3 regions of the Alteromonas sp. MB-3u-76 genome follow, and region 3 is predicted to be linked to each of the others. Evidence: predicted binding sites of a transcription regulator. Region 3 holds the regulator's gene; each other region holds the start of a gene.
What was found. The regulator FNR, encoded in region 3, switches genes on or off when oxygen is low (the NO sensors DNR and NnrR bind a similar motif). The targets are predictions, from matches to a motif close to TTGATCTAGATCAA.

Region 1 (10,850 bases), 2.0 Mb from region 3:
GCGGTGTATGCAACCATAGTAGTAACTACATCGCTAACCGCGAGATTTGAAACAGATGCATGCACAGGAAGTATTTCAGCTATTGACCATGGCTGACGTCCATATTCAGCAACAAACCATCCCGCTTCACTCGCTACCCAAGGAAGGGGCAAGCTAAACAAAGACGCTTTTAATAGCCAGCGAGGCTGAGTAATCCGGTGTTTTGTGCTGTAGTAGAAGGCACAGATAAACAGCGCTAGCATGATAAAGCCAGACGCCACCATGAGTCGGAAGCTCCAGAACAAAGGAGCTACTGGCGGAATACTATAGTCTACCGCTTGCTGTAACGCTTTTTCAGAAGGATTTGAAACATCATTGGTGTAAGGCTCAAGAAGCATAGCGTAACCCAAGCTGTCTTTGTGTGCTTCAAACGTTGCACGCTCCTGCTCTGTGGCGGAGCCATCTCTTACACTATCTAGCAACTCGTAAGCCTTTATTCCTTCAAGAATTCGCTCTTTATTTTGCTCTTTAAGATCTTTTATTCCAGAGACTTCTTCCGTTAATGAGCGTGTTGCAATAATGCCCATAGCCCATGGTATTTGAAGCGCGTACTCGGTTTTTTCTTCCTCATCATTGGGCAAGCCAAATACAGTAAATGGCGCTGGCGCTGGATGAGTTTCATACTCGGCTTCTACCGCAGCTAATTTTACTTTTTGGACATCGCCTAGCTCATAACCACTTTCGTCACCAAGTACGATGACTGACAATGTGGCCGCTAAACCAAAGCTTGCCGCAATGGCAAACGAGCGACGGGCAAAAGCAATATGCTTATGATTGAGTAAGTAGTAGCTAGAAATAGCTAATACGAAGATAGCACCAGTGACGTAACCTGCTGAGACTGTGTGGACAAATTTCACCTGTGCTACCGGATTGAATATAACTTCTGCGAAGCTGGTCATTTCCATGCGCATGGCTTCAAAGTTAAAGTCAGCACCAACTGGGTATTGCATCCAGCCATTGGCAATTAAGATCCACAGTGCAGAGAAGTTTGAGCCAATGGCAACCAGCCAAGTAGCCATAAGGTGTTTCACCTTAGACATTTTGTCCCAGCCGAAGAAAAAGAGACCCACAAATGTCGATTCTAAAAAGAACGCCATTAGGCCTTCAATAGCAAGCGGAGCGCCAAAAATATCACCCACGTAATGTGAGTAATACGACCAGTTCATACCGAACTGGAACTCCATCGTTAAGCCTGTAGCCACGCCGATAGCGAAGTTAATACCAAACAACTTGCCCCAAAATTGAGTCATCTGCTTGTATATCTCTTTGCCGGTCATAACATAAACCGACTCCATGATGGCTAGTAAAAAGCTAAGCCCCAGCGTTAGGGGTACAAATATAAAGTGGAACATTGCGGTTAACGCAAATTGCCACCGCGATAGTTCTATTAACGTATCGCTCATGGGTCTTCTCCCTCGTATCTTCGGTGCGCTTTACACACTTAACAATAATGTTAGTCAATTAGCCTGTTGCAAAAACTGTTGCGAGCTATCCCTATTTTTAAGTAGCAGTCGCAAAGTTATCGTTCTTTCGGCTTTCTCATCACAGATAAGAGCACTATGCCCCCACTGTTGAGTGAAAATATTGCACCTAGAAGACGGGGGAATTTTGATCCAACGCAAGGTAGCGAGAAAATATTACCGCCATTTTTGTCAAAAAAGTGACAAAAATGGCAAACTGGAATAGTTAGAGGTAACAAGACTATGCCTTACTCAGCATCTGTTGGTGAGTATCTTAAAGTGAACGCGCCGCGCAAGCTGCCAGGCTTAAAGCCGGTGGCTTCATCTTCAGGGTATGCCTTTTTGATCGCACTTAACACAGAGGGGGACACTTGTTCACCATGACACGCCGTACACACTTGCCCAGTGGTGATAGCCTTCATATAGCGAAATTCGCCGGTCTTCCCATCAACGTGGGTAGCCTCTAAGGGACCAGTGACATTTTCAGACAGTTGCTCAGCAAACTTTATAAGCTGTGCCGTTTCCCAGTCGTCGGGTTTATTATTTGGGTTTCTTACCCTTAGCGCCGTTCTACCCACCGTCCATCCCTCTTTACTTAAAGAATGAGCGATGGGTTCTGCTACTAATTTACACTCCTCGACTCCTACCTCTAGGCCTCCGCGCTTTATTGCCTCTTGCAAGCGCGTTTTTAGATTGCTTCCGAGCTCCTTCGCGTGAGCACGCGCTTCATTGCGGTTATCTTGTTCATTGAGATCTGTTGTAGTCTGCTGTACCGCACTAGCTATGCTGCTAAAGCCCACCAATGCAAAACATATGTATTTTGATAAATTGGCTAGATTGAGTTTATTTGAGTGGCTCGTTTGTTTATCGCATTTTTCCGATAATACCTTTACTTCATTTTTCATTTTTTCACCCGTTGATTAGTTCGTATTCGTTGTTTATACCAATTCATAAGGCTTATGACGAAAAACTTTCGTCGAACAGTTTTTATCAATAGTTTGCTCTCAACAGGCAACTATCAAAAAAGCGTTATGAAAGGTGAGCTTAAGTGTTTAGTAAACAAGCGACGTGCCAATGTGCTAGCATTTTTAATTGTGGACACAGATACTATCTGGCATTGATAGAGCTAAGCGGCAAATTTCGGGCTCAAAACTCTTTTACAGAAAGTGAAAGTAATACCAACAACATTGCTAAAAACCCATATAAAAATGAGAATAAAGACGATGTGGCAACCAACGGAATATAGTGCAAGCAGGATATGAATTTTTCTATCATTCAAGCCATGATCGACGCCATCGATAAACCGGCCATTTTTATTAGCCCCGACTATGTCATAGAGGCGGTCAACAAACCGTATAAAGACACCTATCCTGTAAATATCAAGCTGGGTTTCAGTACCTGTTATCAGGTGTCACACCGCAATAGCAAACCTTGCAACGAATGTGGCGAGACTTGCCCTATGCAGGAAAGCAAAGAAACGGGAAAGGTTGCAAGTGCTGTACATATTCACTCCACCAATGAAGGGCAAAGTTATTGCGATATTCTTATGCGCCCTATTTTCGATGGCCAAGGAGACTTGATAGGTTATTTAGAAATTTTAGATAAGTTGGCATTTGCGTCTAACACACCCTCAAAAGGAAAATTGGTTGGCGAGTCTGACGCGTTTAAAGCCATGCTGAACAAGATCAATAGAGCGGCAAAGTCTGATATTGCGGTGCTATTACAAGGTGAAACGGGAACTGGAAAAGAACTGGTTTCACAAGCCTTGCATTCATCGAGTTACCGCGCAGAGAAGCCCTTTGTGGTTATTGAATGTACCGGCCTTACCGACACCTTATTTGAAAGCGAGCTTTTTGGTTATGAAAAAGGGGCTTTCACAGGAGCATCGTCAAATAAGAAAGGGTTGGTTGACGCTGCCGAAGGCGGCACCTTGTTTTTCGATGAAATTGGAGACGTGCCTTTAAGCATGCAGGTTAAATTGCTCCGTTTATTTGAAACACAAACCTATCGCCCAGTTGGCAGCACGGTTGTAAAAAAAGCAAACTTCAGATTAATTTGTGCATCGCATAAAGACATCTATGCCTTGGTTCAAACAGGAGAGTTTAGGCAAGATTTGTATTATAGAATTGCTGGGTTTCCAATAACGTTACCGGCCCTTCGAGAGCGCCCAACAGACATTCCACTTTTAGCTGAGCATATTTTAAGAAACCTTTCAGATAAAAAACGTCTTCATAAAAACGCTATTAAGCGGCTCACGCACTACGCTTTTCCTGGCAATATTAGAGAGCTGAAAAACATTATTGAGCAAGCTGCGTTGCTGTCTAATGAGTCTGTAATTGGTGAATACGACCTTCCTGATACAGTTTTACGCACTGCACCTAAAAAACATGCAGAATTAAGCAAAAGCTCGGCTCTGGTAGCAAAACAGCCCACGCTTGATATGGACGAGAACCTGATACTCAATGCAGTTACAACGCTTGAAAAGGCAGAAGAGTTCTATCTAAAAAAGGTGTGTCAGCACTACAGCGGCAGCATGGAAGAACTTGCCAAAGCACTCAATGTAAGCGTGAGAACCTTGTACAGAAAGCTTCAAAAAGCCGATATCAGTATAAAAACAAAGTAAAATAAATTTTGCTAAAACTCCGACCACTATAATAGGCCTGCATTTTGTATCGCCTGCCATAGCAACCTAATTGCAAGTAAGGTAATAACGGCTTTAAACAACCAATTGAAGGTTTCGTTTGGCACGCGTTTGAGCACTCGTAACCCAACAAAAGTACCTAATGCACCACTTGCAATCATGGCAACAATAACACCGCCCCACTGACCAAAAGAAAACCCCACAAAGAGAAAAACGAATGCTTTCAACGCATGTTGGATAGTCATACAGGTTGCGAGTGTTGCGGTAATACGCATTTTGTCAGCAACACTACGATGAACAAATGCAGCAACTAAAGGCCCTGTTGCCCCCACGAACATGGAGAGGATTGTGGTAATAAACCCTGCAATGCTGCGCCCAATGGGAGATAGTTCATGCGCTTTAGGTTTCTTTCCCCACACCATAAAAAGGATAAACCCAGAAACCGCAAACTGAATAAACACCAAAGGAAGCTGCACAACAATAAATGATGCCAAAATGCCACCTAGTAAGGCACCAAAACTAAAGTACATGACGATTTGTTTATCGACATGCGTGCGGGTCATTAACGCTCTATTCCCGTTTGAGCCAAGCTGAACCAGGCCATGAACTGGAATAAGCGCAGTTAATGGCAAGGTTGAGGCTAGAATAGCTAATAGCAGAACGCCACCGCCTATTCCCAGAGATGCTGTAATCAAGGAGGTAAAAAATGAAGCCACTATAAGCAAAGTAGCGCTTAAAGTGCTCAGTGCATCACCTGCTGTTATGAGTTCATAAAAAATATTCAAACAAGGTCTCTCCAAAAAAAGCGGCAACACATAATCAACATGGGGGTGATCAAACCTGCCCTCTAAGGCGTTTAAAATTCGTTCAACGCAAATGGTGAAATGCCATGGCTACGCCAAGATATGTAATGAAAGCCCTTGATACTTTATTAGACGAGCACAGCACCATATCGTCTAAATCCATAGCACGCCAAATTCTTAAAAACAGCGGGTTAAGCGAGGATGATATAAAGATGTGTGTGAAAAAGCGAACGCTATCACACACCTATATTTTTGAGGCATAACGACTGTGGCGTTTGATAAATTAAGTTTTCCCCTATTACAAAATCAAGCAACATCTTCTTCAATACTTCAAAAGGTAGATGCCGCTCTCTACCAAGCTAAAACAACTGGAAGGAGTAAGGTAATATGCGCTTAAGCCGTGTGTAAAAAGCAACACAACATTAAGAAAAATTTACACTCTCTACTTTACTTACCTTGCCACGCCAGCCCCCAAACATCTTCAAAATAAAATAAAAACATTTAAAAACAATGACATACCAAAACAAAAACAAAAGATGATTGCTTGGCACGAATAAAGCATAAATTAGACTAGCGGATAACAAGAGTCGTAATATGAAGCCAGGAAGGCTTTTGAAATGGAGAGTCCATATTACGAAATAGCGAGCTTTGATGGAAGACGATTGTCACGATATAAGGATTGCGTCATCCACGGAAAATGGAATTTACTCAGCACCGCTTAAGGAAATTGTTTTACGTTGCATTACTCATCGATGATGCGGTTGGGTTGGAATAAAACCAGCAAACTGAGCAGGATGCAGCAACCTTGGTTAATACGGAAAATGACTAAGATTGTCAGTACCCTCATCGAAAGTTTCGACATTGATGTCGCATGCTACGAAGGAATGTTACCTATTTGGACTGGTTGAAGAATGTGTGTTACTTCAGCCGGACCATAACGAGGACATTGATAAAGTCATCGATTTTATCAATGAGTTGTCATCAGACGACTGCCCTCTCCCCACAAAGACCCATCCCGGTCTTTACACAACTCTGATTTTTGCCCGCCTTTGGCGGGTATTTTTTTGCCTGCTCAAAAGAATGAAAGCGAGTTCATGCTATTATATGCGTTCTTTGCAATATCCTCTATTTAGGTTAACTACTTTGCAGCCTTCTTCTCCTGTCGTATTTAGAATGTTGTTCTGCGCCATGCTTGCCACTTCGGTAGGACAAAGTGTAATGCTAGCGACGCTGCCATCAATGGGCCGGCAAGCGAATTTATCTGAATTTCATATAGCGACAATCATGTCGAGCTCGGCACTTATTTTTGCTATCGGTACCAATGTGTGGAGCAGAGTAGCGCGACGAGCTGGGTTCAAGCGTACATTGCTTATAGGCCTTGCAGGCTATAGCGCGGGAACGTTTGCTTTTGCGAGTGCGTGGATGGCTGGATTTTCAGGCATTATCAGCGGAACTAATTTATTTTTAGCATTGCTCATAAGCCGAAGTTTGCAGTCTACAATCATGTCGGCTACGCCACCGTCTGCGGTTGGCTATGCTGTGGCAATTAGTGCCCCAGCACTGCGCGTTAGTGCAATTAGTAAAGTAACATCTGCCAGCAATGTGGGTCAGATCATAGGGCCGGCCTACGCAGGCTTGTTAGTTGGATTTGGTCTTTTGGCCCCACTTTATAGCATAGTGGTGCTCACCCTGTTGGCATTTGCCCTCGTACTTTATAAGTTACCGGTTTTACCGCCGCAAAACTCCACTGAACAAAAAGTGCCTACGGTCGCTCTAGAAGATAAGCCAACCCGTGTTCCCTATGTATTTGTAGCAAGCTGTGTATGTGTATTTGCAGCTATGGCAATGATGCAGCAAACCATGGGCTTTTTCTTTATCGATTTTTATGGAAAAAGCCCTGTAGAAGCTGCTCGCTTAGTTGGGTTTGCAATGATGATGAGTGCAGTCACGTCATTAACCGTTCAGTTTACCATTGTGCAAAGGGCGCGATTGAGTAAAGAAATCATGATGTCCTTAGCCCTTCCTTTATTATCCCTAGGCTATCTTATTTTGTATTTTCAACAGAGTTTTGCTGTTTCATATATAGGCATGGCTGTTATGGGCTTAGGTATGGGCATGGCGTATCCCTCACTTGCTGCAGCAGCAACTACTTATTGCGCCAAGTCTCAGCAAGCATCAATAACCGGTTTAATTACCGCAACTACTGCAATGGGTTATATTGTGGGTCCTCCACTTGCTGCTTTTTTGTATCAACAAAATATTGCGCTTCCATTTGCCGCTTCAAGTGCACTTATGGCCATTGTTTCCATTGTTATTCTCGTAACGCTAAAACAAATAAAGCGCTCGAATTCGCGCCAGAGCCCTTAGTTACAAGGAGTAATAAACCGTATTTAAAAAGTTACCTAATTATTTAAAAAAATGCGGAACCTTTTTGATAAACCGCTATCTTACTTTATACACGGAGTCGTTGAGTGTTCGATTTTGTGTAGTGTGTATGTGTTTTCCAAGTGATATTGTGTTTTTTGAAGGGGCGTTTCGCCCCTTTTTCTTTTCTCGCTTCTTTTTTGCTATTCTCTCTCTTTCCTATTTTCTTTTTTTTAAGCGCTTTCTAAAAAGCCGAACTTAATGTGGATTATTGTCAACATTTTTCACATATTAATGATAATCATTATCATCTAGAATGTGAAACATCAACTAAAGGAGACAGTGATGCCAAAACCAAGTCCGCGCCTTGCAGAAGTGATCAAAACTACCCGTATTTCCCCTTCCATTCAACGGGTTCATTTAGGTGGGGAAGAGCTTAACGCATTCCCTGCAGTTACCCCTGGTGCCTATATCAAACTAATGTTTGACCTCAATGGCCGCCCTTTAATCTCTCCTGGCGAGAAAGGAAATTTCGCTATGCGCACTTATACTGTTAATAGTGTAAACCCAGATAAGCCTGAGATAACCGTGGATATGGTACGCCATGCAACCGATGGGCTAACTGGACCTGCGGCTGCTTGGGCGGTAAATGCTCAAGTAGGTGATAAAATAATGATCGCTGGTCCAGGCACAAGTAAAGGCCTTAGTGAGTCATACGATTGGGTACTGCTGGCAGGCGATTTAACAGCATTGCCAAGCATAAGAAATCATCTCGCCTCCCTTCCAAAAGATGCAAAAGGTTACGCCGTTATATCCATCGAGCATAATGATGATATCGTTTCATTGGAAACTCCCGAAGCCGTTGATGTTATCTGGGAAATAAAATCATCTTTAACTGAAACCATTTCGTCACTTACTTGGCATGAGGGTCAGCCCGCTGTTTGGATAGCCTGTGAGTTTTCGGACATGCGTAATATACGACGCTGGCTGAAAGACGAAAAAAGCCTGCCTCACGAACAGCTTTATATCAGTAGCTACTGGAAAAAAGGCCGCAGCGAAGATCAGCACAAAATCGATAAACGCCAAGATAGTGAAGCCTATGCTAAGGCGCTAGCAGAAAGCTAATTTGGCCAAGTGAGATGTGAGCAGTCGTGAGTACTTATTTAGATGAACTGTTGGCATGCAGAATTTTCAAGAATTTGTAGAAACTGCAATATATAGTTAAGCAACAGAGCATAGAGACATAAAAAGTTCATATAATACAAGGAAATACACCATGTAACAGGCATTGCTTCATCTATAGTGAGTGTAAGGTTGGTGCTTAAGTTGACCAATTTATCTCAAATTCATATTGATAAGGAGAATGCATTATGAACAGTGATCTTATTGAAGGTAATTGGAAGGAAATGAAAGGTAAAGTGCAACAGAAATGGGGCAAACTTACCGATGACGACCTAGATAAAATTGATGGTCGCAGAGAAGAATTAATTGGTAAGGTTCAGCAGGCATATGGCAAAAGTCGAGATGAAGCTGAGCGGGAAGTTGATGGCTATTTAAATTAAAAAATATATCCTTCGACCTCTACTCTTTCTTTATAAGGAAGAGTAGAGCTATTTGTCTTGCTCGCTGGATGCGCTCATGCTTTTTTCCCACCAAGGAAGAGAAAAGTCTATTTCATCGGGGTTCTGAGTTTTTGCATATTTCATACGCACAGAACTCCAAAATGCAGCTTTGAAAATAGGGTCGTAGATAACAAAATCACCTTTTTCGCGATATTGTTCAAACAGCTGCTGATAAGCCCCTACTGGTGTAAGCGGGTTATCTTGCTGAAACACAACATCGCCACCATAAGACTCATAAAGCGCTTTGGAAACCTTCCAGCTCTTCGCCATACTCTGCGCCAACGCCATGCGATAACGCTCTAGCTCTTCCTCTGCATAGTCGTCCGCGTTATCTAAATCCACCGTCCATAGTTTTATTACTGAATAAGCAGACTGAATTTCACTATCTTCCGGAACTATGTCATTTTTTTGTGCAAAATCAGCAAGCACAGACTCGGTTATTTTACTTCCTAGTGCTCGTTGCGCGAGTATATCGCGAACCTCTTTTTCTGATTTATCAGTAAGCATAGATTGGAATCGCTCAACATCCTCGGAAGAAGGCTGGAGCTCGGTATTTGAGATAGATTTATTGAAAAGGCGAGCAATAATTTCGTTTGCCGCCTGAGGCGTGTTCATGCCGAGACAAAATACAATAGCAGCAAACAGCACCATTGGGATTACTTCTGAACGAGTCACTTTTCTGCTTTCCTAATTTCCGATATTTAGAGCGAGCACGCATCGTAAAGATGCACTGTTAGATACTACGCTCCAGCACACAAGACACATCTATTTATATTTATTAGAGTTTTCCGTTGTCTTGAGGAATGACGTTTTTGAAGTTTATACTTTAGTTTATTTACTGCTAAATATCCACTTTTTTGCGCAGTGATTTTTTGACTCCACGCAGCTTTTTCGCGTCTACTCTGCGCGCCTTGGCCGCGCGGCTCACTCGCGTAGGCTTTCTCGGCTTTTGCTTTATCGTTGCCGCTTTGATCCAATGAAGCAGGCGTTCAATGGCATCGTCTTTATTTTGCTCTTGAGTGCGATAATTTTGCGCTTTAAGCACAAAAACACCATCGATAGTAACGCGCTTATCTCTCGCTGAAAGCAGCGTTGACTTTATAGCCTCAGGAAGTGATGAGGCATTAATATCAAAGCGAAGATGAATGGCACTACTTACTTTATTTACGTTTTGTCCACCCGCGCCTTGAGCACGAATTGCCTGCATTTCTATTTCGCTGTCGTCTATAGACAGCGATGATGTAATCTTCCTTTCCATACCATTTCCTATTTAAACTCTGCGCCTTTATCGTATTTTCAACGTATTAGAGTATCATCTAACGTCACATACACTGTTTATTTATTAATTCCTTTTACGCTCAGGGCTGACTATGCTTATCGCGCTATTAACTTTAATTTGTATCATTGCTCTTCTTTTTTGGTTCACATCTAGCGTTGACAAAAAAATTGAAAAGAACTTTTTTGCGCCTGGGAAGTTAACGACGGTAAAAGAAGGCACTATTCATTGGCAGCAACAGGGAAGCGGCCCCGCCCTTATCTTAATTCATGGGTTATTGGGAAACAGTGCAAATTTTGCGAACTTGGCTTCGTTACTAGCTAAACGCTATACAGTTTACAGTATAGACAGACCTGGCAACGGTTTTTCATTGCGTTCTAGCACTGCGTCAGCGTCGTTTGAAAAGCAAAGCAGCATGATATTGGAGTGGATGGATAAAGTCGGCATCAACAGTGCTTACTTAGTTGGCCACTCAATGGGCGGGGGAATTTCACTGAGAATGGCAATAGACGCCCCCGAGCGCATTAAAGCTGTTTCATTGTTATGCCCACTCACCGCGCCATTAAATAAAGGCGCGGGGCCGCTATCCATACTCTATATCCCAAATGGCATTCTGAGAAAGGGGATATCCAAAACTTTAGCGAG
Region 2 (10,850 bases), 290 kb from region 3:
TTAAATCCACAGCAACTGAAATAAAGGATAAAACGCTGGCGGATAATCGCTCGCATAACGACCTGGCAGTTGGTGTTAACGCTGTGTTTGGTGAATTTGCACGTCAGGCTAGCGTGGTATCACGGTATGTAGGCGGCGTTTATGTCGACCGTACTTTTGTTGGGCAAGAGGGGTATGAGCAACCTTTTACACCGGTCCCTAAAGCGCTTCAGCGTAGAGCCATGGAAACCCTTAATGAGTATGTATTTGCACCAGATGCCATTGATACAATGGAACCTTTGTTCGCGTACATTCAGCGCCAGCGTCGTGGCTTCGACAACTTTGGTAAGAACGAAGATCCTAAACCCCATAAAATGCTTCTTGGGGCGCAGAAAAATGTGCTGAGTCACTTACTCCATCCTGCAGTTCAAATGCGTATGAGCGATACGGCATTGTATGGCAATGAATATAGCCTTGAGCAAATGATGGGAGAGTTAACCAAAGGTATTTTTGAAGCCGATATCAAGCGCGATGTAAATAGCTATCGTCGCAACTTGCAAACAGAATATGTTGAGCAGTTGATAAAAATTAGCGGCCTAGAAAAAGCCAGTGCTTATGATCACCTTGCCAAGGCTGCAGCGCTGTATGAGTTGAACAGGATTAAAGACATGGTAGATAACTCAAGAGGCGACAGAGCCAGTAAGGTACACAAATTTTATCTTACCGATAGAATTGAGCGAGCATTTTACAAAAGTAAAAGTTAAGCCTTCGCTATTTTAACGAAAAACAAACCGGTATTGTTGATTAACATTACCGGTTTAATTAGATGGTCCGCCTCACCTCTAAGCTAATCTTAGAGTTAGGCAATCAAAGAGGCGAACCATCATGTCTACTATTAAAGTTCTTGGAATCGATTTAGGCAAATCATCTTTTCACGTGATAGGCCGCGACTATTCAGATAATCAAATCATTCGCAAAAAATTTTCCCGCTCGGCACTCATTCACTATCTTCATCAATTAACGCCATGCACAATTGCTTTCGAAGCTTGTGGCGGTGCGCACTGGCTTGGCAGGCAGTGTGAGTTGATGGGGCATACGGTCAAACTAATCCCGCCACAATACGTAAAACCTTTCGTTAAAAGCAATAAGAATGATTTTATTGATGCAGAGGCCATATGCGAAGCATCAATAAGACCGAAAATGCGGTTTGTCAGCGTCAAATCAGAAGAAGCCCAGGTCATTTCAGCTATTCATAAAGCAAGGCATGGGTATGTCAAAGACAGAACAGCCTGCATGTCCCGTATAGGCTCCTTACTGCTGGAGTTTGGCATTGCACTTCCAACAGGCCATAGCGTAATGAAGCAACTGTTTAACTGGCTTTCACAGCAGCGGCAGGTCTTGCCAGGGTTACTTATGGAAGAGCTCATGGAGCTGCACGAATATTACCTGCTCCTTAACAGGAACATTGAGAGACAAGATAAAAAGCTAAAGCAACTGGTTGATACAAACCCGATAGGGCAGCTTCTTAAAACCATCCCAGGTATTGGCGATATGACCGCCAGCCTTTGTATTGCCAACATCAGTAGCGCTACGGATTTTAAAAACGGAAGAAACATGGCTGCATGGTTAGGGTTAGTTCCAGCGCAGTACTCAACTGGCGGTAAACCCAAATTACTGGGGATAAGCAAGCGGGGTAACAAAGAACTCCGAACCTTGTTTATCCATGCCGCCAGGGCGGTTATGTCCAGGCCGGATAAGACCGGAAAGATTTATGGCGAGTGGTTGATAAATTTACGCGCCACCAAGCCATTCAATGTTGTAACCGTTGCCCTGGCCAACAAACTGGCCCGAATAGCATGGGCAGTGATGAAAACAAAAAAAGCATTCAACAGCAAAGCGTTAGCACCGGGTTTGCAATGATAAATATGATGACGAAAACGGTAGAACCACTGGATTAAAACCTGACATAAAAAACAGCTCTCAGAAGCTTTCGGTTTTTTGAGGATAATCCAGCGCGGATCTCATCGTGGAGCGGGTTGCGAAAGCGCCTAAACAGACTCCGAATACATTAGCGCATAACCAACCCCGTTATCGAAATTAATCATTGCAATAACGAGGCGGACCATACATTTTTATGCCCTAGTTACAAATTTCGCAGGTCTTATTATTGGGAAGTTGCCAGCGTTGCCATTCGTGGGTAAGTGCATCAAACGTGAGAAGTGTATTTAAGGGAATATCTTTGAATTCCATCATTATTTGCATTGCCAGCATCGCTTGGTAAGTGCCAATGATATTAGCAACGGGCGAAAATATCCCAGATTCAAGGCAGCTTAAGTCAGGGGCAGTAAATAACTTTCTCAAGCATCCATAGCATTTGCTTTTACCCGGAATGGCCACAAACAATTGCCCTTCAAAGCGAATGGCAGCACCGGATACCAAGGGGGTGTTATTGGCATAGCACAAGGTGTTAATAAGGTCACGAGAGTCGGCATTATCAGTACAATCTAGCACAATGTCACAGCGTTTGATTAACGCCTCATGTTCTAAAGAAAATGCTTCTTCTATGGCATTAATAGCGCAATGAGAGTTCATTTTTACCAATTGCTCACGGGCTGCTTTCACCTTGCTTGAACCTGCCGAGGTTTCGTTAAACAGGGTTTGGCGATGCAGATTAGTCACGTCTACTTTATCAAAATCAACCAGCGTAATTTCGCCCACACCGCTCGCACATAGGCTCGTTGCCGCCGCGTTACCTAAACCGCCCATTCCAACAATAAGTACACGTGCGTTTAACAGTGACTCTTGTCCACCCAAGTCGATATTTGGGAGCACAATATGGCGGTTGTATCGCATAGCATCTTCGTTGGAAATTGTGTTACGGCTAATTTTAGGCATTGGTTAAGTTAACTTAAGTGTTGAATTCATGGCGCACACCCTTATAAAGTGTCTACTCATAAAATGATTGTACTAGTTGCACGTAATTCTACACTTTATCAAAACCAGACGAGATGTCGCACGCAAAATAGGATTTTATATGTCTGTTGTTAGCCAGCCGCTAAACATTGCCGTACTCACTATTTCAGATACCAGGTCGCTGGATAATGACAAATCTGGAGATTTTTTAACTCAGGCTCTCACTCAAGCGGGCCATTCGCTTGCCGACCGCGCTATAGTAAAAGACGATATCTATCAGCAGCGTGCAGTTGTGTCTGGTTGGATTGCCGATGCAAATATTCATGCAGTGTTGATAACCGGTGGTACGGGCTTTACTCATAGAGACTCAACGCCTGAAGCAATAAGCGTATTGTTTGATAAAGAAGTCGATGGCTTTGGTGAGCTATTTCGTCAGCTTAGCTATGAGGAGATAGGAACCTCTACTATCCAGTCGAGAGCGCTTGCAGGCTTTGCAAATAATACCGTAATATTTTGTTTACCGGGCTCTACTGGGGCTTGTCGTACCGGGTGGGAGAAAATTATTGCCAGCCAACTTAACGCAGACTTTAAACCCTGTAATTTTGTTAAACACCTGGTACAAGCATGACTAAATCTGAAAATAAATTTAGCCATATCGATGCTGGCGGCCAGGCAAATATGGTTGATGTAAGTGACAAAAGTGAAACTAAGCGAGAAGCCGTTGCCGAAGGCTTTTTGTATGTAAACGATAGCGTTATTAAGCAAATCAGCGAAGCGAAGATAGCCAAAGGCGACGTGTTTGCTGTAGCACGGGTAGCCGGTATCCAGGGTGCAAAACGCTGTAGCGACCTCATTCCACTATGTCACCCGTTAGCTCTGTCGAAAGTTGACGTAGACTTCGAAATTCAAGCTTCGCAACAACGTATAAGGGCAAGCTGTTACTGTAAGCTCAGTGGAAAAACAGGCGTTGAAATGGAGGCGCTTACTGGCGTGAACGTTGCTCTACTCACCTTATTTGACATGTGTAAGGCCATCGATCCTGCCATGTATATGAATGGCGTGCGAGTTGTTGAGAAAAAAGGCGGAAAAACCGGTCATTGGACCTATCCATGATAAAAGCACTTCATGGTCTCGTGTTGAGCTTTTCGCTCAGTACTACTTTGCAATTTTTAGAGATAGCTCACTCATGCAGATAACAGTGAAAACATTCGCACAGACTCGCGAACTTTCAAAAACTCCTAGCTTACATCTTGAAATTGAAGAGGGCGAAACGGTAGCTAACGTTACATCGCGTTTAAAAAATATGGACAGCAACTGGGCGCTTGCCTTAGAGGGAAGTGTTTTGACCGCCCGAAATCAGCAGCTATGCGACAGTAAAACAGTACTGGGTGCCAACGATGAATTGGCCTACTTTCCGCCCGTCACGGGAGGCTAGGGGTGTTTTCTTTTATTCAAGAGCACGATTTCAACCAAGCTGAACTTTACACAAAACTTCAGCAAGATGCTCAGCACCGAGCACCAGGTAACACAGGCGCAATCGTAACGTTTACTGGTTTGGTTCGAGACTTTAATATGGCTGGGGACATTGATGGTATTACGCTGGAGCATTACCCAGAAATGACAGAGAAAGCGCTTGGTCTGTTAGTAGAAAAAGCAGTTACTCGATTTTCTTTAACAAGTGCCGCGGCTGTTCACAGAGTGGGGCGAATTTATAATAACGAGCAAATAGTTTGGGTGGGTTGTGCTGGAGCTCACCGACAAGAGGCGTTCGATGGGGCGTGTTTTTTGATGGATATGCTAAAACAATCGGTTCCTCTTTGGAAAAAAGAGTTCAAGGGCAATACATCAAAATGGGTAGAGGCAAAGAGCTCTGACGATGCTGCCGCTTTAAAATGGATGACTAAACCTTGATACAAGTACGATGAAGTATTTCAACATTCACCTCATCGGTATCTTACTCTTACAGGTAATGCTGATAGCGCCCTCAACGAATGCCGCTGCCTTGGCTCAAAATAAAGCAGCTGCAAATGCACGCCGAAACATGGAAAAGAGCACGGAAAACGGTACTGAAAAAGGCACCGAAAACAGCCTCAGCAACGATAAACATTCACTCAGCACAACTGATTTGTTAAATACATTGCGAATGAGGTTTTCCGAATCACCGCCGTTAAAAATTGCTGTAGCCGCTAACTTTTCAGAGCCATTGCATGCTCTTACATCTTCGTTTACCGAGCTCACAGGTATTCAAGTATCGATTACCACCTCCTCTAGCGGTACTCTTTATGCGCAAATGCTTCACGGCGCAGGTTTTGATATTTTTATGTCTGCAGATTCAGCAAGACCAGCAGCTCTAGCTGAGAATGAAAAAGTGCATATAAATAATGTAGTGAACTATGCACAAGGACGGTTAGCATTGGTCTCCTCAGTTTTATCTGCTGAAAACAAGGCGTTTAATGCAGCTGCCATTCAACTAATTCTAGATAAGCCAAATGAAAAGCTTGCTATCGCTAACCCTAAACTTGCACCCTACGGGGTGGCGGCAAAACAAGTGTTGCAGAGTTTATCGCTGTATAGCGCAATAGAGGGTCGATTAGTGAAAGGGAAAAACGTATTGCAGACTTATCAATATTTAAGCTCTGGTAATGTCAGCCACGCCCTAGTTGCCTATTCTACAGTGCTTTCCCAACACGGAGGGCTTGAGCAAGAACTTTTAAATCAGAAGCCACAAAAACAGGAGCTTCTCAAACAAGGGCGACAGTTACAACACGGTGATTTTTCAAAGCAACCAACTGGAGAAGCTGGCAAAGGTAGCAATAACGCTGGAAATTGGGTGCTAATAGATAAATCGCTACATGAACCTATCATTCAGTCTCTTGTTATCAACAGCAAAAAAGCGGCATCACTGAGTCCCAATCTGTTCGATAACGAAGCCGTTTATAACACGCCCTTTAATTATAAAAACGCTAAAAGCGAAAGCCGAGAAAATAACGTAAGTCGAAAAGATAGCATAGCTCACGTAGATCACGTAGATCTTGAGCAGGTAATGTTAGCGAAGCTAACCACGGCGAGTGTGTTTGTTCAGTACCTAATGTCGAGTAATGTGCAGATGTCTCTTAAACACTGGGGTTATGAACCGGCGATAAATGCTAAAAATAAAAGTTTTTCGGAAACAGCCGTGTATATAAATAAGGCAAATGAGGCGAATTGTGCAAATGGAGCAAATGGAGCAAACGCATGGAGTATGTGAATACTGATATGCTAAATGCGGTGTCTATAACGTTTAAACTTGCGCTAGTAACGAGCGTATTGCTTTTGCTCATCGTAATGCCATTAGCCTGGTTCTTAGCAAATTGGCGTCATAGCGCTAAATCATTCGTTCTTTCTATTTTTGCACTACCTTTGGTGCTGCCACCCACGGTGCTTGGCTTTTATTTGCTCATCGCTTTTTCGCCTGAAAGTGCGCTAGGTGCGTGGTGGTTGGACTTGTTTGGAAGCACGTTGGCGTTCAGTTTTGAAGGCCTTGTGCTGGGGTCGCTTATCTATTCTCTGCCATTCGCATTGCAACCACTTTACAGTGGCTTTACTCAGCTCAATAAGGGCTATTTAGAAGTAGCAACTTCTCTTGGTTTTTCACCTTTAGAAACCTTTTTTCGCATTGTATTACCTCAGTGCAAGGCCGCTGTTATTGTCGCGTTTGGTTTAAGCTTCGCTCATACTGTTGGTGAGTTCGGTGTTGTGCTTATGATTGGCGGTAATATTCCCAGCGAAACTCAGGTGCTTTCTATTGCATTATATGAGCAGGTGGAGGCGCTAGAATATGAACGCGCGCACGTTATGTCATTAGGGTTGCTCGTGTTTTCATTCGTCGCGCTGGCGCTGTTATATCGATTTGATGGAAATAAGCGCCACTCTGCGGTATCCCAGCATCGGGTGAGGTCTTGATGAGTTTGTCGTTGAATGTGGCTTTACATGGCAGAATAGAAGGCGAAGCGACGTTTTGTGCAACTTCACGCTTTATTGGCATAACAGGGCCTTCAGGGGCAGGCAAAAGCAGCTTCTTGCGCTGTATTGCTGGCTTTGAAAAAGAGGCAAAGGTTCGGGCTTCGTGGCCAAGCCAGATAGCCTCAAAAGAAGCACAGCTAAAAATTGGGATCGTTTTCCAACAGCCCTTATTGTTTCCCCATGTTAATGTGCAAGGTAATTTAGGGCTTGCTCGACGCCATGCAAGTAAAAATGCTATTTCTATTGAAGAAGCGCTGACTGGATGCTGTTGCTCGCACTTAGTCCATAAATCGATAGATTCCCTATCAGGCGGGGAGGCACAGCGAGTAGCTATTGCTAGAGCCTTGGTGAACGGGCCAGATATTCTTTTACTCGATGAGTCGTTAAGCGCTATTGATAGCCAAAGCCGTCGAAAAATCTATAGGTTTTTGCATAAACTTTGCGCATCGAGTTTACTCACCTGTTTAGTTGTTTCTCACGATATTGATGATCTTTTACTGTTTAGCGATGAACTTGTTTACATTCACAACGGCAACATTGCAGCGGTAGGCGAGGTCAATAATGTGATACAAGCCATGTTCCGATATGGTGGCATGGAAAGTATGGAAACACCCTCTGCGGTTATAGACGCTGTTGTGGAGCATTTGATTGAGCCAGAGGTTGGCAAAGTCGCTGAGCCAGATTCTTCGCTAAACATAGCCAACAGGATTTATAGCGTAATGGCACTCGGGCAGCGCCTGTATGTTTCAGAAAAAACGCTTACTCCTGTCTCTGCATATTCACACACAAGCCCAGAAAGTAAAGACGCCGAAAATAAGCCCCTCACAAATGGCCAGCCAGTGCGAATATCGATAAAAGCTAGTGATGTGAGTATAGACACAAACGTTTCTGAGACCAGCGAACAAACCACGTCGAGTATTTTAAATGCACTGACATGCCATATTGAAGATATAACATTCTTTGATAGGCATCAGCAGGGAAGAGTGTTGCTAACGCTAGGTATTCAAGACACTAGCGCACAGGGATCAGATAATGACAAAAACGGTTCCCAAATACACCAGGAACCGCTTTATGCTGTTATTAGCGCATTATCTTTTCATCGATTAGCGCTAGAGCGCAACATGCCAGTAGTTGCGCGCTTTAAATTGCTTTAGAGAAACGCGGTATTGTTTTGTTGTCTTTTGCCTGAGCGTTTGAATGAGCTTCCATATGGCCGTCTAAATAAGCGTCGAAGGTTGCACATATCGCTCTAATAAATATTCTTGCATGTTCTGGAACCACAATGCCATGTTCCATATGCAAAACTAATCCGTCTTTTTGTAATAAGCGAAGCGCGTTAAGTTCATTGGTAAAATAATCATTAAAGATAATATTGTGCTTTCTCTCGATGTTATTTATGTCCAGCGATAAATTACACATTAAGCTTGATATTACGTCTCTTCTAATGAGGTCGTCACTGGTTAACGACAGCCCAATTGTGGCAACAGGTTCGTTGTTATCTATCTTAGTGTAATAGTCTTTTAATTGTTTAGGGTTTTGCGCGAAGGCATTTCCTATTGTGCTTATTGCAGACACGCCAAAACCGATTAAATCGGTGTTGCCATGCAGCGTGTAGCCCTGAAAATTTCTATGTAGTTTGCCAGCTTTTTTTGCCAACGCCAGGTTATCTGATTTTTTAGCAAAATGATCTAGCCCTATCATTTCATATCCAATCTTTTTGAATTCTTTTACCGCCAAGTCATAAAGTTCTGCTTTAAGCTCCGCATTAGGTAAAATGTCGTCGGCGAACTTACGTTGCGCGGCAAAACGCTCCGGTAAATGTGCATAACTAAATAGCGATATTCTGTCTGGTGAAATCGCTTTTGTTGCAGCTATGGTTGTCCTGAACGTGTGGATAGACTGGTGCGGGAGGCCGTAAATAAGGTCCAAGTTAATAGAGTTGAACCCTAGATTTCGGGCTTCGAACACTAAATCTGAAATATGCAGCGTACTTTGCACACGGTTTATGGTTTGCTGAACTTTAAAGTCTGTATCTTGTAGCCCAAAGCTTAGCCTGTTGTAACCTAAGTCTTTTAGCGTATTGAGGTAATGCAAATCTACATTGCGCGGATCGAGTTCAATAGACATTTCAGCGTCTTCATCAAACGATATGTATTTTTTTAGCAATGCCATTAAGGTAGTTTGTTGCTCAGCACTGAGAAAGCTTGGCGACCCGCCGCCAAGGTGCAGCGATACAGCCATTTTACCCTTATACAAGTTTGATTTAGCGACTATCTCTTTTTCAATATACGCGAGATACTCATCTGCTTTGCTGTTGTGTCGAGTCACAATTTTGTTACAACCGCAGTAATAGCAAAGAGTTTTACAAAAAGGGATGTGAATATACAGGCTTATGCTATCAGCTTTAGTCGCTTTATTTGCAATGCTAAGAATGTCATTGTTTACTGGCGAAAAGTTTAGAGCAGTAGGGTAGGAAGTATACCGTGGCGCATGCTTGGCGTATTTCTCAATGGTAGTGGTGCGAGCTTGGCTCACCTGTTTCACTGTCATGACATTTCTTCTTGTTGAGGGTTTTGAGTAGACATGGGTATGTTATCGAGTAACAAAGGATGATGAGTTGATCTGGTTCAATATTTTGTATTTTTACTGCTGTTTTTTTACGCTTTTTCCAGTGATTTCTTTTCAGGCACTTTGGGTGAGAAAAAAGGCACTTAGGCTGCCCGAACCCGTGGGTGCACGAGAAATACTTACCGAAGTAGAGGTAGAGAGTGAGAAGCAAGAAGCTGAACAAGAAGCCGTACAAGAGGCTATACAAAAACCCATAAAAATACTACTTACAGGTGATTCAGCAGCGGCAGGCGTAGGAGTTGAGACACAAAACGATGCTTTGCTAGGCAAACTTCAACAGCAGCTATTAAGTGAAGATAATACCGCGGCATCTATCTGTTTATTAGCAAAAGCGGGGCTTGCTAGCCAGGGGTTACTGGAGTTGCTTCAAAAAGAAAACCCGCGGCGTTTCGACATTGCCGTAGTTTCTATTGGTGTTAATGATGTAACTCGGTTTACGTCACTGAAAGCGTGGAATACTAACGTGAGTCTTATCTACCAATTGCTCGTACAAAAGTTTGGGTGCAAATTAGTGATTTTCTCGGGTTTACCCCCGATGGCTGAATTTCCTGCGATACCTCAACCTTTGCGATATGTATTGGGGCTGCGTGCGGCTATGCTCAATAACGCACTAGAAAAAAGCCTGATTACACTGCCGTTTGGCCGTTTATTGACAGTGAATTTATTGAACAATAATTTTCACACTTATAGTCATTCAGTTAAAAGAAAACCTCTGCTAAATGCAAACATGATGGCCATTGATGGTTTTCATCCGTCATCTGCAGGCTATGCAATTTGGGCAAAGCAAATTGTTACTCTTATCAAAGAAAATAACACGCCCTGGTAAAGAAATATGAACTGTTCGTTGTCTCGCTAATTTGCATACCTGGTATAAACCATTTACGGTTATTGTGGTCAATAAACAGTGTTAAATAATATTCGGGGCGATAAATTTTGGTTTGTAGCCCCAAAAATTCTTTTTTTATTGCGTTTATTTTACGAACGTTAAACGAGGCCAAATGCGAACAATAACAATTGATATGGTGTCTGACGTAGTGTGCCCTTGGTGCATTGTAGGTTATAAACATTTACAGCAGGCCATCGATTCACTGGCGCAGGAAAATATAACGGTTGACGTAAAGTTTCACCCTTTTGAACTAAACCCTGCTATGACAGAAGAAGGCCAAAATTTACGTGAGCACGTGATGGAAAAATATGGCATCACCGAGCAGCAAAGTAGTGCGAACAGACAGAGGTTAGTAGAGGCAGGTAAAGCCATTGGGTTTGAGTTTAAACTTGCCGATGATGCAACAATGCAAAACACCTTTAAAGCTCACCAACTTATCCAC
Region 3 (10,850 bases):
GCGGAGCGAAAGACGTATCTGTTTACGACGGTTCGTGGTCAGAGTGGGGCGCCAACGAGAGTTATCCCGTAGCCGTTGGCTAGCACTCGCAAAAATTCTAATACAAAACGAGCAAATCATGCCCTTGAACAAAACACTTCCCAATATTGTTGTGCTTACCGGAGCAGGTATATCGGCGGAATCTGGATTAAAAACATTTCGAGATAACGATGGTCTTTGGGAAAACCACAGCGTTGAGGAAGTCGCCACGCCTGAGGCTTTCAAACGTAATCCCGATTTAGTTTACCGATTTTATAATGCGCGTAGAGCTCAGCTGCAAGAGGATAAGGTAAAGCCTAATTCAGCACATCATGCACTTGCGAAGCTAGAGCAGCGGTGGCAAGACAAAATGGTGTTGGTAACACAGAATGTAGATAATTTGCACGAGCGAGGGGGCAGCGAGCGTGTTTTACATATGCATGGTGAATTGCTTTCGGCAAGATGTGGGTTTTCTCTAAAAACGTTTGATTGGGAAGCGCCATTTGATCATACAACGCCATGTCCTTGTTGCAACACCAATAACCTCAGGCCCGATATCGTTTGGTTTGGTGAAATGCCTATGTACATGGACGATATTTATGCACATCTTTCCAATGCTGATATCTTTATTGCTATTGGCACCTCAGGGAATGTTTACCCGGCCGCCGGGTTTGTTCAATTAGCAAAGAGTAGTGGTGCTCATACCATAGAGGCAAATCTCGAGCCTGGGAGTTCTAATGCGCTTTTTGACGAATCACTAACGGGTAAAGCTTCAGAAATTGTACCTATGTGGGTAGATGAACTACTTGAACAATATGGATTTTAAAGACTAGCCAAATGCCTTACCTCAACGAATTTTTAACTATTGCGCTTGTTCATCTTGTCGCAGTTGCAAGCCCGGGGCCAGACTTCGCTATTGTAGTGAGAAACAGTGTCGCTTACGGCAGACGTATTGCGCTTTACACCAGTGTAGGCATTGGTGCTGCTATTTTGTTGCACGTGGCGTATTCTCTGGTGGGCTTAAGCGTAGTGATAGCAACCACGCCATGGCTATTTAAAACCTTCAGCTATTTGGCCGCGGCCTATTTACTGTATCTTGCCTTTGGTGCACTGCGTAGCAAACCAAATAATGACGCAGTCACCTCAGATCAAGACCAGCCAAAAGCTATGATTTCGGCTAAAAAAGCCCTTTGGATGGGCTTTTTAACCAATGGTCTAAACCCTAAAGCAACCTTGTTCTTTTTGTCATTGTTTACCGCTATCATCAGCATTGAAACCCCTTTTGAAGTGCGGTTAGCCTATGGCGTTTACTTGGCTGTTGCTACCGGTTTGTGGTTTTCCTTTTTGTCGTTCATGTTGAGTACGGGAAAAGTGGCAGAATTTATTGGTAAGAAAGGCTATTGGTTAGATCGTGCCATGGGGGTTTTGCTCGTTGGACTAGCGGTTAAGCTGGTAGCGGGTTAAAAACGAATAATAGTATGCGAACAAGCATTCATGTGCGCGAATTGTTATACTCTGCGCGGTTCTCACGTATGTACTATAGGAATGATGTGAAAGACGTAAATTCTGATCGCTTAAACACGACATTAGCAAAGCAGTATAATTTTGATGTGAAAGCACTGCTGAAAAAAGCTTCTGAGTTAACGAAAGCCAACTTTTCTCCTTTGCTTCAAAGCAGTATTGTTATGTTTCTCACGTTTGTTGTGATGGGTGTCATTGCTCAGAGTTTTATAACCGTTAATGGCGACGGCAGCTATGTGATAGAACACCAATCAATTATTGAAATTGTAGCAATTTGTTTGGTTTCACCGCTGATAACTGGCTTATATATGGCCGGTGTTAAGCACGCGAGGGGCGAAAGTACTACCGTATTTTCGGTGTTCGCTTATTTTCCTCTTTTATTCCTTGTAGCGCTAACACAGTTGATAAACAGTATTTTGGTACAGCTAGGTGTAGTGTTGCTTATTCTTCCTGGCGTTTACTTTTACTTAGCTTCGTCATTTTCTCTCATGCTGGTTGCAGACAGAAAACTAACGCCAATTAGTGCCATTATTCTCTCTTGTCGCGTATTCAACGCATACTGGAAACAGATGCTGGGGATATTTGGTGTCTTTTTTCTTTTGTTTGCCACAGTGCCACTTACTTTCGGCCTGTCGCTAATTTGGGTCTTGCCATTTTATTTCAGTACTATGGGCCTTATTTATGAGGAGCTGGTAGGCGAGCAGGGGGCAAACGTAATAACATCAGGAAGCGACGTTAAAGAGTCGAATTTTAATGCATAAACGCGAAACCTTTAAGATTGTCCTCATAACACTGGGTGTTTTGGCGGTCATAGTGATCAACGCGATAATTTTCAAAGAGGGTACGCCAGATATTCTGGACGTGCCGCAAACCGTTAAGGCTAATAAGCCAGTACCAGACTTTTCTAAATACACCCAAATAGCAGAAAAGAAGGCTGCGTTTTTCGACTATCTAAGGCCAGAGGTAGAAAAACAAAATGCGTATCTGCTTACGCTGCGTCATTATGTTCAAACTTTATATCGCAAGGCGCTGGCGGATGAGCTGTTTAGCGAAGAAGATATTTCCCGACTGGCATGGCTAGAAAAAGAATATAGAGTTGATGCAGAGCTGCCCCTTAAAACAAGGCTGCTTAATTTACTACAGAAAATTGATGTCTTGCCTGTGGAACTGGTACTTGTTCAAGCTGCAAATGAATCAGCTTGGGGAACTAGCAGGTTCGCCCGCAAGGGGTATAACTTTTTTGGGTTATGGTGCTTCACAAAAGGCTGTGGTTTTGTGCCTAACAGACGAAATGATGACGCATCTCACGAAGTGGCTAAGTTCGAAAATTTATCTCAGGCGACTTATACCTATATGCGTAATTTGAACAGGCATGATGCTTATAAAGATTTGCGCGAAATCCGCAGTCGCTTGCGCGCAAATCAAATTGCCATTAGTGGCGTAGCGCTTGCCGAGGGCCTGATGAAATACTCTGAGAGAGGAGCGGCATACGTGGAAGAATTACAAAATATGATCAAGTACAACGAGGAGTTTTTAAGCGAATGATACGGGTAGCTTTGGTGTTGCTTTTAGGGCTTATGACGGTTGATTCAAAGGCGGAAACCATTGACGTTGAATATAGCCGGTTTTATAGCCATGTTAAAAAATTAGATAACGAAGACACCCAAGCTTTGCAGTTTGCGTTTGGTTTTCTTCGCGTCGGCGAAGGGCGCTTATGTGGCGTAAGTAGTGCTGAAATTGTCACAGATAAAAAAACGATGTCATTAGATGTCAGCGACGAGGGGCGATTTACCGTACCTACTGAAAGAGCACTTAAACTTGCCGACGCGCTTGTGCGAATTTCCCTTGATGAAGCCGCTAACGTGTGCGACATGTCCGTTCAATTGGAAACCAAACCTGAATATCTCAAAACCCGCTACACCCAAGAGGAACTTGAGTTTATTTATTCGCAATATGAAGCGTTTTTCAACGAAATGGGAAGTTTTCTATCTTTTATGATGCCAACGGTAAAAGGGCTGATGATTCAATTTAAGGATGAGAATCTAGACCACACTACACCTCAAGGTGTCACCATTAATAATGGCGTTTTGCACCTTGAACAAGAGTGGATCAGTGAGGCGAGGGGGTTGTCATTACCTCAAGCCCCTCTTCGTATTACTGCTATGGCCTCAAGTTAATAGCTGGTAGCGAATTTGTTCTGCGAGTCGGGTGATGGTTTCTTCACCCTTCTGGCAAAGCTCTTCCGCGCGGTGAAACTCCATAATACCCACATCGGTGAGTTGAGGCTCTATAAGAATATCAGGTGGGTCTCCGGCGAGACGGGAGCGCGTTACTCGAGCCTGCAGTATCTCCAATGAGCTGCTCATTACGCTCATTATACCCGGCGGATTTTTCTTATTCACCTTTGCTGGTACTTCGGTAAATTCTTCTTCTACTTTCTCAATAACCTCAGAGCCCAGTGAATCGCTATTTTCTTGTGAATGACTATCGTTCTGTGACTCATCTTCCGATTTACTATCAGGGGTAAACCACTGCTTGAGAACGTTCTGGCTTTTGGTGAAAAAGTCTTCGGTTTTTTGCTGGTTATCTTCGTGATCCTTGCGAAGTTTTTCTAAGCGAAGAGGTCTAAAGTCGGCGTTGAGGTTTACTGCGATTACAAAATCTGCTCCCAACTGTCGACATAAATTCACTGGCACCGGATTAACGACAGCCCCATCAACAAGCCAGCGATCTTCGTAAGCAACCGGTGAGAAAAGTGCAGGGATAGCACAAGAGGCCTGAATAGAATTACCAACCGGGCCAGAGTCAAATACCACCTCACGCCCAGTATATAAATCGGTGGCGACAGAAGCGAAAGGCTTGTTCATTGCCTCATAGCTGTCTGCACAAAATTCACTGGCCAATTTGTCGAAGACTTTTTGGCCGCTTGCAAGGCCGCCTCGACGCAAACCCACGCCCATTAATGCAAGCACCTGCCAATCGCTGAGCGAGCAGGCCCATTCTTTCAAGCCTTCTAGTTTGCCGCTAGAGTAGGCTGCTCCAACATATGCACCAATAGAACAGCCCGCCACAATGTCAATCTTAACACCCAGCTTTTCAAGAGCTTGTATAATTCCAATATGGGTCCAGCCTCTTGCTGCACCAGCTCCTAATGCAATTCCAATTTTCATTAACGTGGTTCCATAATGTTTACTATGTCGATAACTTCAGAAGAGTCTGGCATTTGAGCGTTATCAGGCGCATTAAATGTAGGCTGGTCGAAACCAATATCACCGTCTTTTACGGGCCCTTCCTGAGTAGTAATAGACTTAAAGTCATATAAGTTACTGTCAACTAAGTGCGAGGGAGCAACATTTTGAAGTGCACTGAACATAGACTCAATGCGGCCCGGAAAGCGTGCGTTCCAATCTTGCAACATCCCCTTTATATGCTGTCGCTGCAGATTTTCTTGCGAACCACATAAGTTACAGGGAATAATGGGAAAGTCGGAGGCTTCGGAATACACCTTAATATCGTTTTCAGTGCAGTAGGCTAGTGGACGTATAACAATGTGTTCGCCATTGTCACTCACTAGTTTTGGCGGCATTGATTTTAACTTCCCACCATGGAACATGTTGAGAAAGAAAGTTTCCAGCATGTCATCGCGGTGATGGCCAAGGGCTATTTTTGTTGCACCAAGTTCTTTTGCCGTGCGATATAGAATACCTCTGCGCAATCTTGAGCAAAGCGAACACGTGGTTTTTCCCTCTGGGATTTTATCTTTAACAATGGAATAGGTGTCTTCTTCCACTATTTTGTAATCTACATTTACGCTGTCCAAGTAATTAGGCAAGATATGTTCAGGAAAGCCAGGCTGCTTTTGGTCTAAATTTACCGCGATAATGTCAAAGTGGATAGGCGCAACACGCTTTAAGAACATAAGTATATCGAGCATGGTATAGCTGTCCTTGCCACCGGACAAACACACCATTACCTTGTCGTTTTCTTCAATCATGCCAAAGTCGGCTATCGCTTTACCCACATTACGGCGAAGACGCTTTTGTAGCTTATTGAAACTGTGCTTTTGCTTACTTTCCTGCGCAGCAGAAGACGACGTATTAGCGCCGTTAGTGCCTAAACTCATAATTAACTAACTTGGTTCGTGTAAAAGCCGCCATTATACAATAAAGCGGCTTTTGTTAACTACGGTTGTGTCCGGAATTTCTTCAACCGATTGAGGGCGAAACAAATGTCTCAGCGTTGCTAGACCGTATAAGGCGATACAAACCCGTTAGGTTTAATCGCTAATACATCACAGTTAAGAGCATCAATAACGTGCTCTGCGGTGTTGCCTATTAACGCGGCAGAGATACCAACCCGTCCTACCGTGCCTATGATCACCAGTTCGGCATCTATGTCCTTGGCAACTTGAGGGATAACGCGTTCAGGTAAACCTTCTTTTACGATACATTTGTCAGGAGCAATCCCATGTTTCGCCGCGTGTTTGTCCATTTCATCATGATGATGATTTTTAACTGCGCTGTGATATTTGTCAGAATCGAACTCTGGCACCTCAATGGCAATATTCAACGGTGTGGAAGGGTAACTATTCACTAAGTTAACGTGGCCTTTTAACAGCCTTGCATACTCGTTTGCGATCACGGTTATTTTGTCGTTGAGTGCAGCATGTTCCTCATCTTCACTGCCTACATTCACTGCAGCTATTATTTCGCCATCTTCCGGCCAGTCGTGCTCTTTTACAAGGAGAACAGGGCGAGGACACTTTCTCATTAGATGCCAGTCGGTTGGCGTAAACAACACTGAGGCGATGTCGTCGTGGTCTTTTGTTGCTTTAACCACTAAGTCTATTTGGTTATTGAGTGCGTAGTAAATGATGGCTTCGTGGGCTCTGTTATTCCACTCAACAACAATATCAATGTTGGAAAAGCCTTGTTCCTTTAATTGTTCCCCAAGCCACTTCGATTGATCCTTTGTCACTGCGTCTCGCATAGTATCCCGCTCGTCGGGACTAAGCATGGTCGTCATATCATAAGAGAGGTCATAAACTACCATCATGGCAGTCACGGTGGCGCCGGTTTTTGAGGCAAGTTCAAGAGCTCGACTTAATGCGGGCTGATTATCTCGCTCTGAATCAACAATTGCCAAAATGTGATTACACTCAATCATAATGTCTCCTTCTTATGAAGCAATACATTAAGTGTAATAGACAATAGCGAAAGTGTGGGTTGTTTTAGATCAATATTTTAACAGTTGCAACGGTTAAGCTGTTAACCGTTGCAAACAATACTGGGGCCTTTTAGCGCAGTTACCTTGCCATCAATAGCATCGAAGTCGAGGATAGTAATCAGTTTCCCATCTACTTTTATCAGCTTTTCTTTTTGAAAACGGCTTAACAAACGACTAATGGTTTCAATGGTAAGACCCAGGTAATTACCAATTTCATTACGGGTCATTGTAAGATGAAACTCTCGGAGTGAAAAACCACGCTCTTCAAAACGCTGAGAAAGATGAGAGATGAAATAGAGCAAGCGCTCCTCGGCTGTTCGTTTATTGAGCATCATGATCATGTCGTGATCTTGTTTTATCTCAGCACTCATAAAGCTCATAATCTGATGGCGTAATTTAGGAAACTGAACTGCCATCTCATCTAGTGTTTCGTAGGGTAATTCGCAAACCATGGCGGTTTCTAACGCCTGAGTATAACTTTGATGCCTACTTTCGCGCAGTGCGTCGAAACCGACGATGTCACCAGGAAAATGGAAGCCAGTAATTTGCTCTTCGCCGTCTGAATTGGTAACAAATGATTTAAACGAGCCCGTTCTTACTGCAAACAATGAAGTAAAGGTATCGCCATTGTTTATTAGCGTGTCGCCTTTATGCAGAGGTTTTTTACGCTCAATGATATCGTCTAACGATTCGATTTCTGTCTTATTCAAAGCCACTGGCAAACATAAATGACTAAAGCTGCAGTTTTGACAGTGGATAGAGAATCCGCTTCCTTTGCTCATAATTTCTATTCTCTTAGGATGAACATGGGTATATGTTACAACACCATTTAAGATAATGCGCTATAAATAAGATAAGCTGCATACAAGGCCATGGCCGATGCAATACCTTGACGCACAATAATGTGTCTAAAGCCTCTCACAATATACTGGCTGCCAGCGCCCACAGCAAGTAATGTTGGCAATGTGCCCAAACCAAAAAAGAACATAATTCCAGCGCCTTGTATCGCAGAGCCTGCAGCAAGAGACCAAGTTAAAGTGGAATATACAAGCCCACAGGGTAACCACCCCCAAAGAAAGCCATAAGGTATTGCGCTTAAGGGCGTTTTAAACGGGAGAAAGCGTTTTGAAATGGGCTGAACATATTTAAATAGATGCTTTCCTGCACTTTCAAGCGCTGTTAATCCAGTCCACCACTTCCCTAAATAGCAAGCAAGTAGGAAAAGCATCACACCGCTTAGCAAAGAAAGGACGTAATTCGCTAGTGGTACAAAATCGGTGGCTATTTTACCAAGAGCGCCGGTAATCGCACCAGCAAGTGTATAGCTTGCAATACGGCCACTGTTGTAAGCAAGGGTGAAAGGAAGTGCAGGCTTATCTTTCGGAGTTACCATGCGCAAGGCAGATACTATGCCCCCGCACATACCAACGCAGTGAACCCCGCCAGCTAGTCCAATAAGGAATGCAGAAAGATAGCTAATCTGATCCATTTTTTTCGTTTTCTTGCTGAATTCGCTTGCGCTGTTCTGCGAGTTTCTTTTCCTCAGGTGAGAGGTCATCGTCGAACAAAATACTGTAGCCCTGTCGATCTAGATCTTCAAACTGATTCGATTTTACCGCCCAAAAAAAGATTACCACGGCAAGGGCGACAATAATAATAGCGATAGGAATAAGTACATAAATAATGCTCATGCTATTTGCTCAATAATCGGGTTGAATTGGTAACGACAATAATACTGCTTAATGACATGCCAACAACGGCCATCCACGGCGACAAAAGCCCTGAAACCGCAAACGGTAGAATGATCAGGTTATACAGCACAGACCATCCGATATTTTGACGAATTTTCGTTTTTGCCTTGTGGGCAGTTTCAATTAACAGTGGGACGGAAAGAAGCTGGTCGCCAAGAAGAATAACATCTGCGGCAGTTTTAGCTACATCCGTTGCATTGCCTACCGCAATAGCTACATCGGCGCTGGCAAGAACCGGAGCGTCATTAATACCATCTCCCATCATCATCACTTTCTTATTGCGTGACTGAAGCAGCCGTACCTCTTCAAATTTCTGCTCAGGAGTAAGTCCACCCATTGCCATCGAAACGGGTAGGGAAGCGGTTAGTTCGTTTACGTTTTGTTGTGTATCGCCACTTAACACGACCAAGTCATTATGAACGGCAAGTGCATCTAATGTGGTTTTGGCGTCTTTTCGTAGACTATCGCTTACTTGAAACGCCGCTACTAATTTGCCGTCTGTGGCTAAATATACATTGGCTGATATCGGCAACGACTCGGGACTTATCTCACAAAATGCCGCCGAACCCATTGTAAAATTAGCGCCGTTTATTTCGCCACTAATTCCGCCGCCCGGAGTGACTGAAAATTGGCTTACCCTGTGTAATACATCGCCAGAGAAGGCATTGGCAATAGGGTGCTCAGAACGTGATTCTAGAGCAACCGAAATTTCCCACGCTTTGGTGCTGTCGACCGTGTCTGCGTACCAGTCTTGCTTGATGCTAAACTTTCCTTGCGTGAGAGTACCGGTTTTATCAAGAGCAACGGTATTTATCGTGGTAATTTGCTCTAGGGCGTCAGCCCTTTTTAACAGAATGCCTTGTTTGTTGAGTTTTGCCATTGCGCAGGTTAATGCAGAAGGCGTAGCAAGGCCTAGAGCACAAGGACAAGTGGCTACTAATACAGAAATGGTGATCCAAAAAGCATCAGCATTGCCGTTATAGGTCCAGTAGCTATAGGTTAATAATGCGATTAACAAGACTGCACTGACAAAGTATCTCGAAAACTCATCGGCCAGTTGCGCAGCTTTTGGTTTACTTGCCATGGCGCTGGCCTGAAGGCGCATTATTTGATTTACCAAGGCATTTTTGAGTGTATGTGTAACCGTTACCGTTAGCGTCCCGTCACGGCAAATTGTGCCGCCGTAAACGGTACTTTTGGCATGTTTTACGACAGGATCAAATTCTCCTGTTAGCATAGATTCGTCGACAGACGCACTACCTTCTTCAACTAGCCCGTCAACAGGAATGGTAGCGCCCGGTTTTATTACCACCACATCATTGGGTTTAAGCTGCTTTGCCAAGCATTCACTCATGCTTCCGTCGGGCAGCAATTTAGTTGCTGATACTGGAATATATTGCATCATATTTGCAGATATCTGTGCGGCACGATGCCGACTTCTGTGCTCTAAAAATCGACTTAGAAGCAACAGAAATATAAACATACAGATAGACTCAAAATACACTTCTCCTTGTTCGAGCAGTGTAGAGCGAATGCCCGCAATGTAGGTGCCGAAGATGGCTATTGTGACTGGCACGTCCATATTCACGGTTCTGGCGCTTAAGGCTTTTGCTGCACCCACATAAAAAGTACTCCCCGAATACAGCACCACGGGTGTGGTTAGCGTTAAGGCTACCCAGTAAAAATATTGACGAGTTTCTAATTCAATAGCGCCAAACCAGTCGAAGTAAAGGCCCGTCATTAGCATCATTACCTGCATGGTCATGATGCCGGCTAAACCAAGCTTTTTAATAAATACCTTTTCTTCACGTTTGTAACTGGCTTCATGCTCGTCGGGGTGGAAGGGAGAACCGGAGTATCCAATTCGCTTCAGAGTGGAGAGAATTTGGCTTAACTTAATTTTTGATTCTGACCAAGTGACTAATGCTCTGCGCTCTTGAACATTAACAGCAACCTGCTGTATGCCGTTCACTTTAGCGAGTTGCTTTTCAATCAACCAACCACACGCAGCACAAGTAATACCCTCGAGAGTTAATTGAATTTGCTTGTGCTGCCCCTCATCGTAAACAAACTCGTCTTGAAGGGTTGGGTCGTCGTACACTTTTAGTCTATCGAGAGTGTCGAGAATGCTATCATCCGATTTTTGCGCGGGCTCTGTTCTAAACTGGTAATAATCTTCTAGGCCGTTGTTAACAATGGCTTCAGCAACGGCTTGACAACCAGGGCAACACATTTGCCTGGTTGCACCCAGTACAACAGTTTCATAACATTTGTCGTCATCATTGGGTAAACCGCAGTGATAACAGTTGGTCTCTTTCATTAAGGATTAAACTT

Region 1: CW735_RS18275 (cytochrome ubiquinol oxidase subunit I) is a predicted target of FNR. The motif match lies at 1,648-1,661, and genes of this name have one in related genera.
Region 2: hemN (oxygen-independent coproporphyrinogen III oxidase) is a predicted target of FNR. The motif match lies at 9,512-9,525, and genes of this name have one in related genera.

Annotation. Positions count from the first base shown of each region.
Region 1 covers NZ_CP025115.1:4,110,583-4,121,432, forward strand. Annotated here, with positions in the region: gene CW735_RS18275 (cytochrome ubiquinol oxidase subunit I) at 1-1,442, opposite strand, end outside; gene CW735_RS18280 (Tll0287-like domain-containing protein) at 1,748-2,404, opposite strand; gene CW735_RS18285 (sigma-54 interaction domain-containing protein) at 2,782-4,122, shown strand; gene CW735_RS18290 (sulfite exporter TauE/SafE family protein) at 4,149-4,919, opposite strand; gene CW735_RS19665 (hypothetical protein) at 5,030-5,206, shown strand; gene CW735_RS18295 (MFS transporter) at 5,808-7,310, shown strand; gene CW735_RS18300 (siderophore-interacting protein) at 7,653-8,432, shown strand; gene CW735_RS18305 (CsbD family protein) at 8,678-8,869, shown strand; gene CW735_RS18310 (SurA N-terminal domain-containing protein) at 8,918-9,604, opposite strand; gene arfB (alternative ribosome rescue aminoacyl-tRNA hydrolase ArfB) at 9,771-10,187, opposite strand; gene CW735_RS18320 (alpha/beta fold hydrolase) at 10,300-10,850, shown strand, end outside.
Region 2 covers NZ_CP025115.1:2,435,034-2,445,883, reverse strand. Annotated here, with positions in the region: gene CW735_RS10930 (zinc-dependent metalloprotease) at 1-743, shown strand, start outside; gene CW735_RS10925 (IS110 family transposase) at 865-1,899, shown strand; gene CW735_RS10920 (HesA/MoeB/ThiF family protein) at 2,119-2,874, opposite strand; gene moaB (molybdenum cofactor biosynthesis protein B) at 3,014-3,520, shown strand; gene moaC (cyclic pyranopterin monophosphate synthase MoaC) at 3,517-4,005, shown strand; gene CW735_RS10905 (MoaD/ThiS family protein) at 4,091-4,327, shown strand; gene CW735_RS10900 (molybdenum cofactor biosynthesis protein MoaE) at 4,330-4,803, shown strand; gene modA (molybdate ABC transporter substrate-binding protein) at 4,814-6,139, shown strand; gene modB (molybdate ABC transporter permease subunit) at 6,127-6,834, shown strand; gene CW735_RS10885 (ATP-binding cassette domain-containing protein) at 6,834-8,048, shown strand; gene hemN (oxygen-independent coproporphyrinogen III oxidase) at 8,035-9,444, opposite strand; gene CW735_RS10875 (SGNH/GDSL hydrolase family protein) at 9,590-10,348, shown strand; gene CW735_RS10870 (DsbA family oxidoreductase) at 10,521-10,850, shown strand, end outside.
Region 3 covers NZ_CP025115.1:2,140,973-2,151,822, forward strand. Annotated here, with positions in the region: gene CW735_RS09535 (sulfurtransferase) at 1-83, shown strand, start outside; gene cobB (Sir2 family NAD+-dependent deacetylase) at 44-844, shown strand; gene CW735_RS09545 (LysE family translocator) at 856-1,482, shown strand; gene CW735_RS09550 (stress protein) at 1,569-2,300, shown strand; gene CW735_RS09555 (glucosaminidase domain-containing protein) at 2,293-3,084, shown strand; gene CW735_RS09560 (DUF2987 domain-containing protein) at 3,081-3,716, shown strand; gene CW735_RS09565 (patatin-like phospholipase family protein) at 3,708-4,709, opposite strand; gene ttcA (tRNA 2-thiocytidine(32) synthetase TtcA) at 4,709-5,662, opposite strand; gene uspE (universal stress protein UspE) at 5,782-6,705, opposite strand; gene fnr (fumarate/nitrate reduction transcriptional regulator Fnr) at 6,807-7,547, opposite strand; gene CW735_RS09585 (sulfite exporter TauE/SafE family protein) at 7,595-8,254, opposite strand; gene ccoS (cbb3-type cytochrome oxidase assembly protein CcoS) at 8,241-8,456, opposite strand; gene CW735_RS09595 (heavy metal translocating P-type ATPase) at 8,458-10,836, opposite strand; gene CW735_RS09600 (FixH family protein) at 10,836-10,850, opposite strand, start outside.